Regions from separate parts of the Luteipulveratus mongoliensis genome, predicted to be linked through region 1. Evidence: predicted binding sites of a transcription regulator. Region 1 holds the regulator's gene; each other region holds the start of a gene.
What was found. The regulator HrcA, encoded in region 1, represses chaperone genes, less so after heat shock. The targets are predictions, from matches to a motif close to TTNGCACTCGNNNNNNNCGAGTGCNAA.
Positions count from the first base shown of each region.

Region 2: the regulator HrcA is predicted to act here: its motif matches at 3,204-3,230, upstream of groES (co-chaperone GroES).
Region 3: the regulator HrcA is predicted to act here: its motif matches at 3,984-4,010, upstream of groL (chaperonin GroEL).

Region 1 covers NZ_CP011112.1:2,682,489-2,687,758, reverse strand. The annotation lists gene VV02_RS12835 (16S rRNA (uracil(1498)-N(3))-methyltransferase) at 1-198, opposite strand, end outside; gene dnaJ (molecular chaperone DnaJ) at 217-1,344, opposite strand; gene hrcA (heat-inducible transcriptional repressor HrcA) at 1,341-2,366, opposite strand; gene VV02_RS12820 (DUF3097 domain-containing protein) at 2,585-3,433, shown strand; gene VV02_RS12815 (CapA family protein) at 3,442-5,270, opposite strand, start outside.
Region 2 covers NZ_CP011112.1:1,957,096-1,962,365, forward strand. The annotation lists gene VV02_RS09365 (hypothetical protein) at 1-629, shown strand, start outside; gene VV02_RS09370 (hypothetical protein) at 647-1,735, shown strand; gene VV02_RS09375 (NADP-dependent oxidoreductase) at 1,751-2,668, opposite strand; gene VV02_RS09380 (winged helix-turn-helix transcriptional regulator) at 2,772-3,173, shown strand; gene groES (co-chaperone GroES) at 3,398-3,691, shown strand; gene groL (chaperonin GroEL) at 3,798-5,270, shown strand, end outside.
Region 3 covers NZ_CP011112.1:1,657,471-1,662,740, reverse strand. The annotation lists gene VV02_RS07955 (universal stress protein) at 1-61, opposite strand, end outside; gene VV02_RS07950 (potassium transporter Kup) at 115-2,010, opposite strand; gene groL (chaperonin GroEL) at 2,238-3,866, opposite strand; gene VV02_RS07940 (hypothetical protein) at 4,052-4,735, opposite strand; gene VV02_RS07935 (hypothetical protein) at 4,828-5,211, opposite strand.

The DNA of each region.
Region 1 (5,270 bases):
GAGCTCGTCCCGTCCTGCCGCGCGTACGACCGCCTGTGCCAGCCGGCCGGTGCCGTCGGCCACCTGGACGGACTCACCCGCCGCGATCCGGCGTACGGTCGCGGCGTGCCGCCCCTCGGGGCCATCGAGCAGCAGGCTCGAACCGCCGGTCACGTGGTCTAGCGCGCCCGGCTCGACGTAGAACAGCGGGGCGGTCATGAGTCCGTGAGGTGGGGACTACTTGCCGGCGAACGCGTCGCGCAGGCGACCCAGGAGACCATGGTTGACCGGCTGGAACTTGGCCTCGGGCCGCTCCTCGCCGCGCTCCTTGGCCAGCTGGCGCATGAGCTCCTCCTGCTGGGGACCGAGCTTGGTGGGCGTCCTGACGTTGGCGTGCACCAGCAGGTCGCCCCGCACCGCCGACCGCAGGTGGGTGACGCCGAGGCCCTTGAGGGTGATCGTGTCGCCGGCCTGTGTGCCCGGCTTGATGTCCACGTCCCGAGTGCCATCGAGCGTCTCGAGCGGCAGCGTGGTGCCCAGGGCGGCCGCCGTCATCGGCAGCTCCAGTGAGCAGTGCAGGTCATCGCCCTGGCGTTGGAACATCGCGTGCTTGCGCACCCGTACCTCGACATAGAGATCACCGGACGGGCCGCCGGACGGACCGACCTCACCCTCGCCCGAGAGCTGGATCCGGGTGCCGGAGTCGACGCCGGCCGGCACCTTGAGGGTCATGGTGCGGCGGTTGCGCACTCGCCCGTCACCGGAGCACTCGAAGCACGGGTCAGTGATGACCTCGCCGAACCCGCGGCAGTTGGTGCACGGCCGGGTCGTCATGACCTGACCGAGGAAGGACTTCTGGATCTGCTGGACCTGGCCGGCACCCTGACAGACATCGCAGGTGCGGGTGCCCGTGCCGGGTCGTGCACCGTCGCCGCTGCAGGTCGGACAGATGACGGCGGTGTCGAAGACCAGGTCGGCGTTGCCACCGAACACCGCGGTCGCCAGGTCGATCTCGAGCGGGACGAGCGCGTCCTGACCGCGCTGCTGGCGCGAGCGCGGCCCGCGGCCGCCACCGGCCGCCTGACCGCCGAAGAACGCGTCCATGATGTCGCTGAACGAGAAGCCCTGGCCGAATCCTGCAGCGCCCGCCTGGGCATAGGGGTCGGCGCCCATGTCGAACGCCTGGCGCTTCTCGGGGTCGGACAGGACCTCGTAGGCCTGCGAGATCTTCTTGAACTCGTCGGCTGCCTCAGGCCCGGGGTTGACGTCCGGGTGGAGCTTGCGAGCGAGCTTGCGATATGCGCGCTTGATCTCCTCCGGGCTCGCGTCGCGGGCGACACCGAGGGCGGCGTAGTAGTCGTTCACTGATCGAGGATCTCCGAGACGTAGCGTGCGACGGCGCGAACGGCCGCCATGGTCGAGGGGTAGTCCATCCGGGTGGGGCCGAGCACTCCGAGCCCGGCAACGGCCCCGGTGCCGTAGCTGGTGGTGATCATCGAGGTCGTGTGGAGGCCCTCGTACGGGTTCTCCGCCCCGATGCGCACCGCGACCGCGTTCGACGCGTCGGCATCCACTGTCGACAACAAACGCAGCAGCACGACGTGTTGTTCCAGCGCCTCGAGGACGGGCGCGAGGGTGAGGCCGTCGGCTCCTGTGCGCGCCAGGTTGGCGGTGCCGGCGAGGACGACCCGCTCCTCACGCTGCTCGGCCATCGCGTCGGTCAGCGCTTGTACGACGAGTCGCACCGTCTCGCGGTCGCGCTGCGGGAACGCCTCGGCCAGGTCGGCAAGCCCTTGGGTCGCCTCGGCGAGCAGGTGACCGGCCACCTCGGCGTTGAGCCGGGTGCGCAGATCGGCCACCAACCCCTCGCCCTCGGGGGTCAGCAGGTCCTCGCTGACCTCCAGGACACGCTGCTCGACCCGCCCGCTGGAGACGATCAGGACGACCATCAGCCGCTGCGGAGCGAGGGCCACCAGCTCGACGTGTCGCACCGAGGACCGGGACAGGGACGGGTACTGCATGACCGCGACCTGCTGGGTCAGCGAGGCCAGCAGGCGAGCCGTCCGGTCCACCACGTCATCGAGGTCGAGGGACTGCTCGAGGAATTCACGGATCGCCGACTTCTCGGCGTGACTCATGGGCTTGACCTGGCTGAGCCGGTCGACGAACACGCGGTAGCCGGCGTCGGTCGGAACCCGACCCGCTGACGTGTGCGGCGCAGCGATCAGGCCCTCCTCCTCGAGGACGGCCATGTCGTTGCGTACGGTCGCGGCCGAGACACCCAGCTGGTGCCGGTCCAGCAGAGCCTTGGAGCCGACCGGCTCGGACGTCGAGACGTAGTCCTGCACGATCGCGCGCAGCACCTGCAGCCTGCGTTCCTCGCTCATCGACACCTCCTCGCCGTGCTTGGCACTCCTGCGTTCCGAGTGCCAAGTCTACGTGCTCCTTGTACGGTCGCGTGTCGCCACCACGGCGCGGTCGGGCGGTGACCTAGCCTCTGCGGGTGGCGATCGACGGGACGATGATGCCGGACCGAGGGAGCCTGCGACCTAGGCCGGAGGAGGAGTCACGTCCAGTGGGATCAGGTGACCGATACGGCAGCGACGTGCTGAGCACCGATTGGAAGGCCCCCAAGCGGGGTCGGTCCACCGAGGTCGAGGCGACGCCCGACCTGGTGGTCGAGGACGTACAGACCGGATGGTGCGGCGCGGTCGTCCGCGTCGAGAAGGCCGGCGGTATGCACGTGGTCCACCTCGAGGACCGGCGCGGCAAGACCAAGGCGTTCCCTCTCGGACCCGGCTTCCTGCTCGACGGCAAGCCCGTCGTCCTCACGCCTCCGACGGCCAGCCAGCGCGAGGCGCTGAAGGCTGCCAAGGAGGCCGGCCGGCGTACGGCATCGGGCTCGGTCGCCGTGCACGACGCCAAGGCCAAGGTGGCGTCGGGCTCGCGCATCTTCGTGGAGGGCCGGCACGACGCTGAGCTGGTCGAGAAGGTCTGGGGTCACGACCTGCGCGTCGAGGGTGTGGTGGTCGAGATGCTGGACGGTGTCGATGACCTGACCGCAGTGATCCGCGAGTTCGCGCCGGACCGGTCGCGCCGGATGGGGGTCCTGGTCGACCACCTCGTGCCCGGCACCAAGGAAGCCAAGATCGTCGAGCAGGCGCGCCACGCGGCCTCCCCTGACCATGTGCTCGTCGTGGGTCACCCGTATGTCGACGTCTGGCAGTCCGTGCGGCCCGAGCGGCTGGGCTGGTCGCAGTGGCCGGTGATCCCGCGCGGCACGTCGTGGAAGCACGGCATCCTCGCCGAGCTCGGGTGGCCACACTCCAGCCAGGCCGATGTCGCCCACGGGTGGAAGCGCATCCTGTCGACCGTGCGGACGTACGCCGACCTCGAGCCCTCGCTGCTCGGCCGGGTCGAGGAGCTCATCGACTTCGTCACCGCACCGGCCTGACCCCCACCTCACTGCGGCTCAGGCGCCTCGAGGACCGGCGTCTCCGCGCTGGCCCTCGCGCCCGGCAGGTCTCGAACGAATCGGCCGGTGGCGGCAGCGGTCGTCCGCACCATGTCGTACTGACGGCCGCTGATGCCCTCCGGCGCCCACTGGGCGAGGCGGACATTGTCGACCGCGAGTCGTCGGGTCTCCTGACCGCCCTTGGGTGGCTCGAGCCGCAGAAAGACCTGCACGGCCCGGGCGTCTGACGGCACGGTGGCGTTGATGGTCACTCTGCGGCACCCCGCAGCACTCTTGTCGACCTGAGGAATCGTCTCGCTCGTCGTCCGCAGGCTGCTCCCCTCGGCGCCGCGGTACCACCGCAGCTCAAGGCGAGCGCCCTTGGCCGCGTGACGCACATCGGCTACGAGTGACAGGGACTGCCCCGGACGCACCTGCTGACGGTTGAGCGGCGAGGCCACGACGTCGTCCTTGCTGAGGGGACTGCGCAGCAGCTCCAGGCCGAGGTCGCCCTTGATCTCGCCGTCGTCGCAGCGCGACTCATTGCTGAGGCGCGCGTAGTTGCCGAGCGTCCAGAGCCCGCCCGGAGGCACTCCTGGATCGGTGCCCTGCTGCTCGAACGAGCCGGTGCCGTTGAGCAGGTCGGTGCCGGCTCGGACCGCATTGACCGGCGCCGACGTCCCGCTGTACCACCATCCCGGGGCCATGGCCTGGATCTGCCGCTCGCCCAGCCGTTGCTCCTTGACCATCGCCGGCGGTGGTGGCGAGGCGTTGACCTGAGCCCCGTTGTCCGCCAGCCGGGCGGGTCCGGCGACCGAGCCGGCCGCGAGCCGGGACGCGCTCTGGGCCACACCGCCGACCGACGGGACCGGTCGATAGTGCTCCATGACGAGAGGGTCGACCGTGCTGCGCAATGCCGCTCCATCGCGCAGGTCGACCCGCAGCAGGTAGCCCGGATAGGTCGACCACAGGCTCTGGTCGAACGTCAGGTTGCCCATCGACTCGGCGGTCACACTCCCACCGCTCTGGGTCAGACCGCCGACGACGTGCGGGTGCCCGCCGATCACCACCTGGGCGCCGGCCTCGGTCGCGACCTTGAAGATGGACTGGGACTCAGGGGTCTGATCGCGTTGGTACTCCACGCCGCCGTGCATCATGACCGCGACGTACGACGCCTGCTTGCGTGCGTCGGTCACCGCCTTCTTCAACGCCGCCGGGGTGCACAGTGCCGCGCCCGCGCGCTTCGCCGCGGCGACGTACGGGATCGCGTGGTCGGAGCCGTCAACGGTGGTGCACGCCAGCAGGGCGACCCGCCGGCCGGCCGCTTGGACGATCGCCGGCTTCCACGCCTCAGCGTCATTGGTGCCGGCGCCGAAGTGCTTCACGCCGGCTGCGTCGAGAGCCTTGATCGTGCTGGCCAGACCGGGGCCGAGGACGTCGAAGCTGTGGTTGTTGCCCAGCGAGACCGCATCGACTCCGGCCGCCTTCAGCGCCTTCGCCGTTGCTGGACCGCTGGCGAACGCGAGGTCCTTGGTCGGATGAAATGCCTTGGGGCGTGGGCGATTTGGGTTGTAGTACGGCTCGTCGACCAGCGGCGTCTCAAGGTTGACGACGGACAGGTCGCCGTCTGCGAGCAGCGGCGCCACCGAGCTCAGGATCGCGGAGTGCTGCTGCACGTTGTGCGGATCGGTCAGCTGCGCCGGGCGGCCGTCCACACGCTCATAGAACCGTCGCCCCATCATGACGTCGCCGCCGAAGCGGATGCTGATGGTGCGAGATGCCTGTCCGGTCAGCTCGATCCTCGGAGCTGTCCGTGGCGCGATCGCCTGCACTCGCG
Region 2 (5,270 bases), 730 kb from region 1:
CGCTCGTCACCGGTCTGACGGCCGCCGACCAAGGGTCCTCCGCCGTGGTGGTCGCCAAGGGCGACGGCTCGGACGTACGGATCGAGGCGACGTACGCCGGCCGCACCGTCACGTCGACCGTGCGCAGCGAGCCGAGCACGGCGTCCGCCATCAAGCGGCCCTCCCTCGACGCGAATCGTGGTTGCGACGCGGCGCCACCGGACACGTTCTTGTGGGTCTCGTGCACCGTCCGCTTCCACCGCGGCCTCTATGTGCCCGGACTCGGCGCGGCTCCGGCCGGTCAGGAGTGGCTCCTGGTCCACAGCAGCTCGGCGTCCCGCAAGGAGGACCGGGCCAGGCAGTACAAGAATCATCAAGGTGCGGAGTACCTGCCGTCCGGGCCTGCATCGTTCACGGTCTCCGTCGGCTCCGCGGCGCCTGCGCGTCAGGTCGGCCGCGATGTCGTGTCCGGCGATCGCGTACGACTCGCTGACCGGGCCTTCCTCGTGCCGGCCGGGAAGCCCGTCGCGATCCGCACCCGCTACCGCCTGCCCATGACGCTGGACGCCGAGCGCAGCGAGTGGAAGTCGGCGCCGAAGACCTACCTGATCGATGTCGGGTCCTCCGGGACCTACACGGACGTCGAGTAGCCCTACAGTCCGATCCCATGTCGTCCTCCCCTGAGCCATCCGTACGTCGCACGCGAGTCGCGCTGCTGGCTGGGCTGGCCGTCGTCGTGCTTGCGGCAGTCGCCGCACTGGGCGCGTGGTCGGTCCTGAAGGATCGTGCCGAGGCCGGTCAGGTGATCCGCGGCGGTCTCACAGACGTCTCGGGCCGCTCCCGGCCGGTGCTGCTGCCTCTCGGACAGGTCGACGTCACGGTCAGTGAGCCGGTCGAGTCCGTGCCTGAGGGAGCGTCTGTCGATGCTCCGCGTGCGCCGTGGGGCGGCAGCTTCGTCGGTGTGAGCTGGGAGACGGGCTACATGGGCGGCTTCCCGACCTGGGCCACCGTGCCGCTGGGGATGGCGCCTGTGCAGCCGCACGTGCACCTCGTCGTCGGCGGTCATCGCTACCCCGTGCCGGGAGCGAGCGGCGGCGACATCGTCGGTCGGCGCAAGGAGACCATCCACGGTGAGGGGAAGGCGTGGATCGCCGTCGACGGCGAGCCCAAGCAGCCGGTCATCGAGATCGAGTACGACGGTGTCACGCAGCGCGTGGACATCGCCACCGGTCGACGTGAGTCGGGTCGGGCTGCGCCGCTGTACTCCCTGGATCGTCAAGGCGCCCACTTCCGGACCTGCCCGGCGCCCCGGATCAGTGGCCTCGGCGGTGTGCTGTCGGTGGACGCGAAGTGCGGGGTCGCGACACCGCTGCGACTGCCGTACGTCTCGGGCCTGGGTTGGGCGAAGCCCGGCCGTGAGTGGGCGGTCATCAACGCATCCGTGTCGTTGCCGAGCGATGGGGAGTGGCGTGCCGCGGCCGGCTCCGGCCCGGCCGCTGACTACGACCTGGAGCCGGTGAGCACGACGTTCACTCTCGACGGTCGAGCGCCGCGACCCACGCCCGAGCTCAAGGACGCGGCGTTCGACGCCACGCGTGGCACCGGCTCGGTGGTTTTCGACGTGCCCGTGAACGGCACGGGCACGCTGCGGATCATGCAGCGGGCGCGGGCCGAGCTCGACGACGTGAACGGCGCACGGCCGCCCCAGAGCGATGCGTCGATCATCCTCGACCGGGCGATGACGCTCGCACCTTGAGGCGGCCGACCGCGCTCACGGCACGAGCACGTAGCGGCCCCTGACGCCGCCCGCCGCAACCTTGTCCAGCGCGACCGCGACATCGGCCAGCGGCACGGTCGCGTGCACACGGGTCGGCAGCGTGCCCGCCACAGTGAGGTCGAGCAGCCGCTGCTGCCGCGCACGATCCGCGTGCACCTTGACCGCCGCGGTCGTGATCCCGCGTACGGAGGCGGGGACGTTCGCAGGCACCACGCCGACGTAGTGACCGCCGTCCCGCACCACGGCGAGGACCGGGTCGACGAGTGCAGCGGCATCGAAGGCCGCATCGACCGACGACACCTCGTCCACGGAGGCGATCGGTCGGGCGCCGGCGTCTGCCACCGCGTCGCGGTCGGACTCCCGTGCCAGCCCGACGACCTCCCAGCCGGCCAAGACGGCGAGACGGACGGCGTACTCGCCCACGGCGCCCGCGGCGCCCGTGACGAGCAGGGTGCGGCCATCGGCCTCGCCCAGCAGGTCCAGCGCCTGGTCCGCGGTGAGTGAGTTCATCGGAACCGTTGCGGCCGCGACGAGATCCAGCTCTTCGGGTACGACGACCGCGGCCTCCGCGGGGACCAGGACCTGGTCGGCGTACGGCCCCGTAGCGTGGTCGAGGCCCTCGTGCAGTGCGGCGACGCGCGTCCCGACCGCCAGTTCCGGGTGCTCGCGGGCCGCGTCGGCACCGACAGCGGTGATCCGGCCGGCGATGTCCCAGCCCAGGCCGGTGTGCTCCGGCTGGTCGATCCAGCCGATGCTGTGGAAGAAGCCCGAGACCACCATCAGGTCGACGGGGTTGACCGTCGCCCCTTCGACCGCGATGCGGATCTCGTGCGGTGCGGGTTCGGGAGTGGCGACCTCGATCACCTCGACCGAGGCGTCGGGGCCGGGAGTACGGACGACGGCTGCGCGCATGACTGCTCCTTCGTGAATGGATGACATGGCGGCTACTCTGAGTCAGGCACTCTCTCGTGGGAAGTAGGCACCTGAGAGTGCGTAACCAACGCAAGGGGATGTGATGGCCACCAAGACCGCCGCTCGCCGCCGCACCGAGGCCAAGGTCGAGTACGACGCGTTCATGGCCGCGTGCAAGAGCCGTCAGCTGCTCGACCGGCTCACGGACAAGTGGGTGACGCTGGTGATCAGTGCGCTCAGCGAGCGGGACATGCGCTACTCCGAGCTGTCGCGCCGGGTCGCCGGCGTCAGCCAGAAGATGCTGACCCAGACGCTGCGCAACCTCGAGCGCGACGGTCTCGTGACGCGCACCGTCACGGCCACCGTGCCGGTCACGGTCGACTACGCCCTGACCGACCTCGGAGGCTCGCTGCACACGGTTGTTCAGCACCTCAAGGACTGGGCCGAGGACAACATGGACGACGTACTGGCCGCCCGGGAGGCGCACGACCGGCGTACGGCCTGACCGGGGAGCGCCTCCTGATCGCGAGACGCTCTGGCACTCGAGTTGACCGAGTGCTAATCGCGACTTAGATTCGGACTTGGCACTCGCCTGGGGCAAGTGCCAGCCACGGTACGAGCACCGACCCCCGCGACGGCGGCGCTCGTGACCAGCCGGCACGACCCAGGCGTCACGTATCCACACCTGCCCGTCTGGGCAGGCCTTTCACGCATAAGGAAGGTCACACCGTGTCGGTGAACATCAAGCCGCTCGAGGACCGCATCGTGGTCAAGTCGGTCGAGGCCGAGCAGACGACGGCGTCCGGTCTCGTCATCCCGGACACTGCCAAGGAGAAGCCCCAGGAGGGCGAGGTCCTGGCCATCGGTCCGGGTCGCATCGACGACAACGGCCAGCGCGTCCCGCTCGATGTCGCGGTCGGCGACAAGGTCATCTACAGCAAGTACGGCGGCACTGAGGTCAAGTACGCCGGCGAGGAGCTGCTCATCCTCTCGGCCCGCGACGTGCTCGCGGTCCTCGCCTGAGTCGACATCTCGTCTGCGACGTACGCCCCGGTCCCGCTGCCATCAGCAGCCGGGGGCGGGGCGTACGTCGTACCCCGCTCTTTGAATCGCATCCGGAAGGAACAGCATGGCTAAGCAGCTGGAGTTCAACGACTCCGCGCGCAAGTCGTTGGAGCGTGGCGTCGACGCCCTCGCCAACGCGGTCAAGGTGACGCTCGGCCCCAAGGGCCGCAACGTCGTCATCGACAAGAAGTGGGGCGCCCCCACGATCACCAACGACGGTGTCACCATCGCTCGCGAGGTCGAGCTGGACGACCCGTACGAGAACCTTGGCGCGCAGCTCGCCAAGGAGGTCGCCACCAAGACCAACGACGTCGCCGGTGACGGTACGACGACGGCCACGGTGCTGGCCCAGGCCCTGGTCAAGGAGGGCCTGCGCAACGTTGCTGCCGGTGCCGGTCCGGCCGGGCTCAAGCGCGGTATCGACCAGGCGGTCGAGGCCATCAACGAGCGCCTGCTGAGCAACGCGCGTGAGGTCGAGGGCAAGGACGAGATCGCGCAGGTCGCGACCCTGTCCGCGCAGGACCCGACCATCGGTGGGCTCATCGCCGACGCGTTCGACAAGGTCGGCAAGGACGGCGTCATCACCGTCGAGGAGTCCTCGACGACGGCGACCGAGCTCGACTTCACCGAGGGCATGCAGTTCGACAAGGGCTACCTGTCGCAGTACTTCATCACCGACGCTGAGCGCATGGAGACCGTCCTCGAGGACGCCTACATCCTCATCAACCAGGGCAAGATCTCTTCGATCGCCGACGTCCTGCCGCTGCTGGAGAAGGTCGTCCAGGCCGGCAAGCCGCTGGTGATCATCGCTGAGGACGTCGAGGGCGAGGCCCTGTCGACGCTGGTCGTCAACAAGATCCGTGGCACGTTCAACGTGGCCGCGGTCAAGGCGCCCGGCTTCGGCGACCGCCGCAAGGCCATGCTGCAGGACCTCGCGATCCTGACCGGTGGCCAGGTCATCGCCGAAGAGGTCGGTCTCAAGCTCGACCAGGTCGACCTGGACGTGCTGGGTCAGGCTCGTCGTGTCGTCCTCACCAAGGACACGACCACGATCATCGACGGCGCCGGTGAGTCCGCTGACGTCGACGGTCGCGTCAAGGAGCTCAAGGCCGAGATCGAGCGGACCGACTCCGACTGGGACCGCGAGAAGCTCCAGGAGCGTCTCGCCAAGCTTGCCGGCGGCGTGTGCGTCATCAAGGTCGGCGCCCACACCGAGGTCGAGCTCAAGGAGAAGAAGCACCGCATCGAGGACGCCATCTCGGCGACCCGTGCAGCGATCGAGGAGGGCATCGTCGCCGGCGGCGGCTCGGCCCTCATCCACGCTGCTGCCGCGCTGCAGAACCTCGCGCTCGAGGGTGACGAGGCGACCGGCTCCGCACTGGTCGGCAAGGCTGTTGCCGAGCCGCTGCGCTGGATCGCCGAGAACGCCGGCCTCGAGGGCTACGTCGCTGTCTCCAAGGTCAAGGAGCTGGAGGTCGGCAACGGTCTCAACGCCGCGACCGGCGAGTACGGCGACCTGATCAAGGCCGGCGTCATC
Region 3 (5,270 bases), 1.0 Mb from region 1:
CGACCACAACTGGTCCGTGCGGGTCCCCACCCTTGACGTACACGTATCCGTGAGCGCTCATGTCTCATTATGTGGGGGCCCTCCCGACCGAGGTCCAGGGCGACAACGCGGCAATCAGATCTCGATGTGCGCACCCATCACGATCGTGCGGGACTCAGGCAGGCCGAAGTACTGGGCCGGGTTGGCCGCGTTGTGGGCCAGCCCGACGAAGATGCGCGCCCGCCAGCGCGAGATCGCCGGTGTCCGGCTTGGCTCGACGCGAATGCGCGACAAGAAGTAGTACGCCTCGTCCGGGTCGATCGGCAGGCCCTGCGCCTGTGCCTGTCGCAGCGCCGCGGGCACGTCTTGGTCGTCCTGGAAACCGAACCGGAGCCGTACGTGGTCGATGGAGTCGGAGGCATCGCCGAGGTCGTCGAAGGTCACCCGCTCCTCGAGCGGAACATGCGGCACGTTGTCCGAGACGGTCGTCACGATGAAGGACTTCTCGTGGATGACGTGGTTGAAGCTGACGTTCTGGCGCAGCGCCAACGGCGTCGTGGCGGCGTTGGGATGCAGGAAGACCGCGGTGCCCGGGACCTTGGTGAGACCGCCGGCGTTGACCTTGTCGATGAACGGCATGAGCGGACCCTCCTTCTCCGCTCGGCGCGCGCTGACGATGCGACCGCCCTGGCGCCAGGTGAACATCACCGTGGCCACCAGCGCTGCGATGAGGGCCGGCAACCAGCCGCCGTGGACGACCTTGGTGAGGTTGGCGCTGAAGAACGTCAGCTCCGGTACCCCGAACAGCACGGCCACCAGGACGATTCGCCAACGCGGCCACTTCCACGCCGCCTGGGCGTAGATCAGGAACAGGGTCGTCGTCAGGATGAACGTCGCCGTGACCGCCAGGCCGTACGCCGTCGCGAGCTTGGCGGAGGATCGGAACGCGAACATCAGCAGGAGGACCCCGACGAACAGGATCCAGTTGATGGCGGGGACGTAGATCTGGCCCCCCTCGTTCGAGGTGTGGATGACGGTCTGTCGCGGCAGGAAGCCGAGGCGCTCAGCCTGCCGTGACACCGAGTACGCGCCGGAGATGACCGCCTGGGACGCGATGACCGTCGCCGCCGCCGCCAGCACCACGAGCGGGAGCTGCGCCCAGCCCGGCGCGAGCTCGAAGAACGGGCTGCTGACGGTCTTCGGGTCGTTCAGGATCAGAGCCGCCTGGCCGAGATAGTTCAGCGTCAGGCACGGGAACACCATGAAGAACCAGGCCCGGCGGATCGGCGCGCGGCCGAAGTGGCCCATGTCGGCGTACAACGCCTCGGCTCCGGTGATCGCCAGGACCACGGCTCCCATGGCGATGAAGGCGACGAACGGGCGATCGAGGACGAACGCGAGGGCGTACGTCGGTGACAGGCCCGCGAGAATCCCGGGCCGGTCGATGACCGGGCGGATCCCGAGGACGCCGAGCGTCAGGAACCACACGACCATCACCGGGCCAAAGGCGCGACCGATCACCTGGGTGCCGAACCGCTGCACGACGAACAGCGCCACGATGATCACGACGGCCACCGGGAGGATGACGCCTTCGACACTGGGCGCCGCGACCTCCAGACCCTCCATGGCGCTCAGGACCGAGATCGCCGGCGTGATGAGGCTGTCACCGAAGAACAGCGATGCGCCGATGACGCCGAGAACCATGACCAGTGGGACGCGCCGGTCACCGCGCGGCAGTGACCGCCTGGCAAGAGCCGCGAGCGCGAGGATGCCGCCCTCGCCATCGTTGTCAGCACGCAGGATGAGCCCGACGTACTTGATGGTGACGATCAGCGTGATGGCCCAGAAGATCAGCGACACCACGCCGTAGACGTCGCTCTCGGTGAGCTGCACCTTGTTGTGGTCGATGCTGAACACCGTCTGCATCGCATAGAGCGGACTGGTGCCGATGTCGCCGAACACGACGCCCAACGCACCGAGGAAGAGAACTCCAGCAGGCGAACGGTGCGCAATCTGCCGGGACGAGGTCACGAGCGCGATTCTGCACCCACGTAAGGTCACCGTCCATGCACCCGGGTCCGCCGACGTGTTCGGTGAGACGTCCGTAACGTGTCTACATATCAGCGAACTCGCGCGGAAGTCCGCCTCGCGGGTCCTGGGCGACCACGGTTGTGCACGTCGGACCGGACATCGGCGGGTACGACGAAGGGCGGCCCTCCCCGAAGGGAGAGCCGCCCAGCGCGTACGGGTTCGTGGCTTTAGAAGCCCATGTCTCCCATGCCACCCGACGGGTCGGCCGGAGCCGCCCCAGCCTTCTCGGGCTTGTCGGCGATGACGGCCTCGGTCGTCAGGAACAGCGCAGCGATCGAGCCGGCGTTCTGCAGCGCGGAGCGCGTCACCTTGGCCGGGTCGATGATGCCGTCCTTGATCATGTCGACGTAGTCACCGGTCGCAGCGTTGAGGCCCTCGCCGGGCTTCAGCGAGCGAACCTTCTCGACCACGACGCCCGGCTCGAGGCCGGCGTTGAACGCGATCTGCTTCAGCGGAGCCTCGGCGGCCACGCGCACGATGTTCGCGCCGGTCGCCTCGTCACCCTCGAGCTTCAGACCCTTGAACGCAGCGTCGGTCGCCTGCAGCAGAGCGACGCCACCACCGGCGACGATGCCCTCCTCAACAGCAGCCTTCGCGTTGCGGACAGCGTCCTCGATGCGGTGCTTGCGCTCCTTGAGCTCGACCTCGGTCGCGGCACCCGCCTTGATGACGGCGACGCCACCGGCCAGCTTGGCCAGGCGCTCCTGCAGCTTCTCGCGGTCGTAGTCGGAGTCGCTGTTCTCGATCTCGGCGCGGATCTGAGCGACCCGACCCGAGATGGCGTCGGCCTCGCCGGCACCCTCGACGATCGTCGTCTCGTCCTTGGTCACGACGACCTTGCGAGCGCGACCCAGCAGGTCCAGCTCGGCAGTGTCGAGCTTCAGGCCGACCTCCTCGGAGATGACCTGACCACCGGTGAGGATGGCGATGTCACCGAGCATGGCCTTGCGACGGTCACCGAAGCCGGGAGCCTTGAGAGCCACCGACTTGAAGGTGCCACGGATCTTGTTGACCACCAGGGTCGACAGGGCCTCGCCCTCGACGTCCTCGGCGATGATCGCGAGCGGCTTGCCCGACTGCATGACCTTCTCCAGCAGCGGGAGCAGGTCCTTGATGTTCGAGATCTTCGAGTTGACCACGAGGATGTAGGGGTCCTCCAGGACCGTCTCCATGCGCTCGGTGTCGGTCACGAAGTAACCCGAGATGTAGCCCTTGTCGAAGCGCATGCCCTCGGTCAGCTCGAGCTCCAGACCGAAGGTCTGGCTCTCCTCGACCGTGATCACGCCTTCCTTGCCGACCTTGTCCATGGCCTCGGCGATGAGCTCGCCGATCTGGGGGTCAGCAGCGGAGATCGAGGCAGTCGCAGCGATCTGCTCCTTGGTCTCGATGTCCTTGGCCTGGTCGAGCAGCGACTCAGAAACAGCAGCGACTGCGGCTTCGATGCCCCGCTTGAGGGCCATCGGGTTGGCACCCGCCGCAACGTTGCGCAGACCCTCCTTGACCATGGCCTGGGCCAGGACGGTGGCCGTCGTCGTGCCGTCACCGGCGACGTCGTCGGTCTTCTTGGCGACCTCCTTGACCAGCTCAGCGCCGATCTTCTCGTAGGGGTCCTCGAGCTCGATCTCCTTGGCGATGCTCACACCATCGTTGGTGATGGTGGGGGCGCCCCACTTCTTCTCGAGCACGACGTTGCGGCCCTTGGGGCCAAGCGTCACCTTGACGGCGTCGGCAAGGGTGTTCATACCCTTTTCGAGACCGCGGCGCGCCTCCTCGTCGAATGCAATGAGCTTTGCCATGCGCGGTGGTTCCTCCCACACGAAAGCGAATCGACCGCACGACGCCCGCGACGGACGAGACCGATCCCCGCAGGCTCACGTCGCCTATGAGGCCAGCCCCTCGACGTACGGTCTGGTCTGTCACTCTCACAGGGAGAGTGCTAAGGCCATGATTAGCACTCGACCCCTCCGAGTGCAAATGCGAGTCACTCTGTGTTCGGGCCTCCGGTACGCCGACCGCTCGGCTCCGCGGCGACCGCACCTTCGCGCAGCTGCTCCTTGAGCTGGTCCTGCTGACGCCGGCGGCGCACCTCGTGCGCGGCGATGCCGATCGCGATCGCCACCGGGACGACGTACTTCGCCACCGCGACCGCTGCCGTGACCCAGCCCGGGAGCTCCCAGTCGGGCAGGTCCCAGTCCGGCAGCGGCAGCGATGGGAGGTCGATCGACGGCAGGTTCACATCCGGGAGCCGGTCGGTCAGCCAGCCCAGCAGCAGCTTGACGAGCAGCCCCAGCCCGAGAAGGGGCACGAGGAGGCCGGCGACGGCACCGACGACGTGACGGGCGGCGTACAACCGCGGGTGCTCGCGCGCCTTGGCCTCAAGCCGGGCAGCCTTCGACCCGGGCTCGGGATCGAGGTCGACGTCCAGGTCGCCGCGGGTCAGCGTCGCGCGGCGCACTGAACCGAGGGTGGTCAGTCGGATCGTGAGGTGGCCGAGGTCGGGGCGATCGTCGTCGCCGAGCGTCACGCGCTTGTCAGAGGACTTCGCGCGGGCCATCTCCTCACCGTCGACGGTGAGGACGAGGACTTGGCTAAGCCCTTGCTCGTGCTTGCTGAGGACGTAGTCGTGCCCGCCAACGGTGATCAGGTATCGCTGCTCGGTCGCCACGTCTGCCATGGTGCCGGCCGCGGGCCGCCGAGCGCATCGGCCGAGGGTTCAGGTGGCTGTCGACTTTGGTGTCGGCGCCACCGACGAACGGATCAGGCGGCGAGCGCGGCCGGGACCGGTGTGCAGTCGTGGGCGAGCCGGTCGAGGAGGTCGCCGATCGGTGCCGGCGCCTCGAGCCAGCCCTCGACGCTCACGCCGAGGAGGTCCTCCACCGTCTGGCAGAGCGCGAACAGCTCGACGAGATCGTGTCGTTGGTCGAGGGTGAGGCCGCTCGTGGCACGGGCCCGATGGAGGCTGTCAGCCTCGAGACCGGTGCACCGGGCGACGATCGTGTCGCAGAGGGCGAACTCCGCACGAAGGTCATCGAGAAGCTCTCGTACGGAGCGATGGGCGTTACGGTCGACGCGGCGAACGAACGCCGCACGGGACGGGTCACGCTCACCCAGTCCGTCGCTGCTCACTGTGTCGGTAGCCATGTGGGTGCGACGGGTCGACCCCGCCAGATCGTTCCGACCGCTTGGCTGGGCGGAATGTG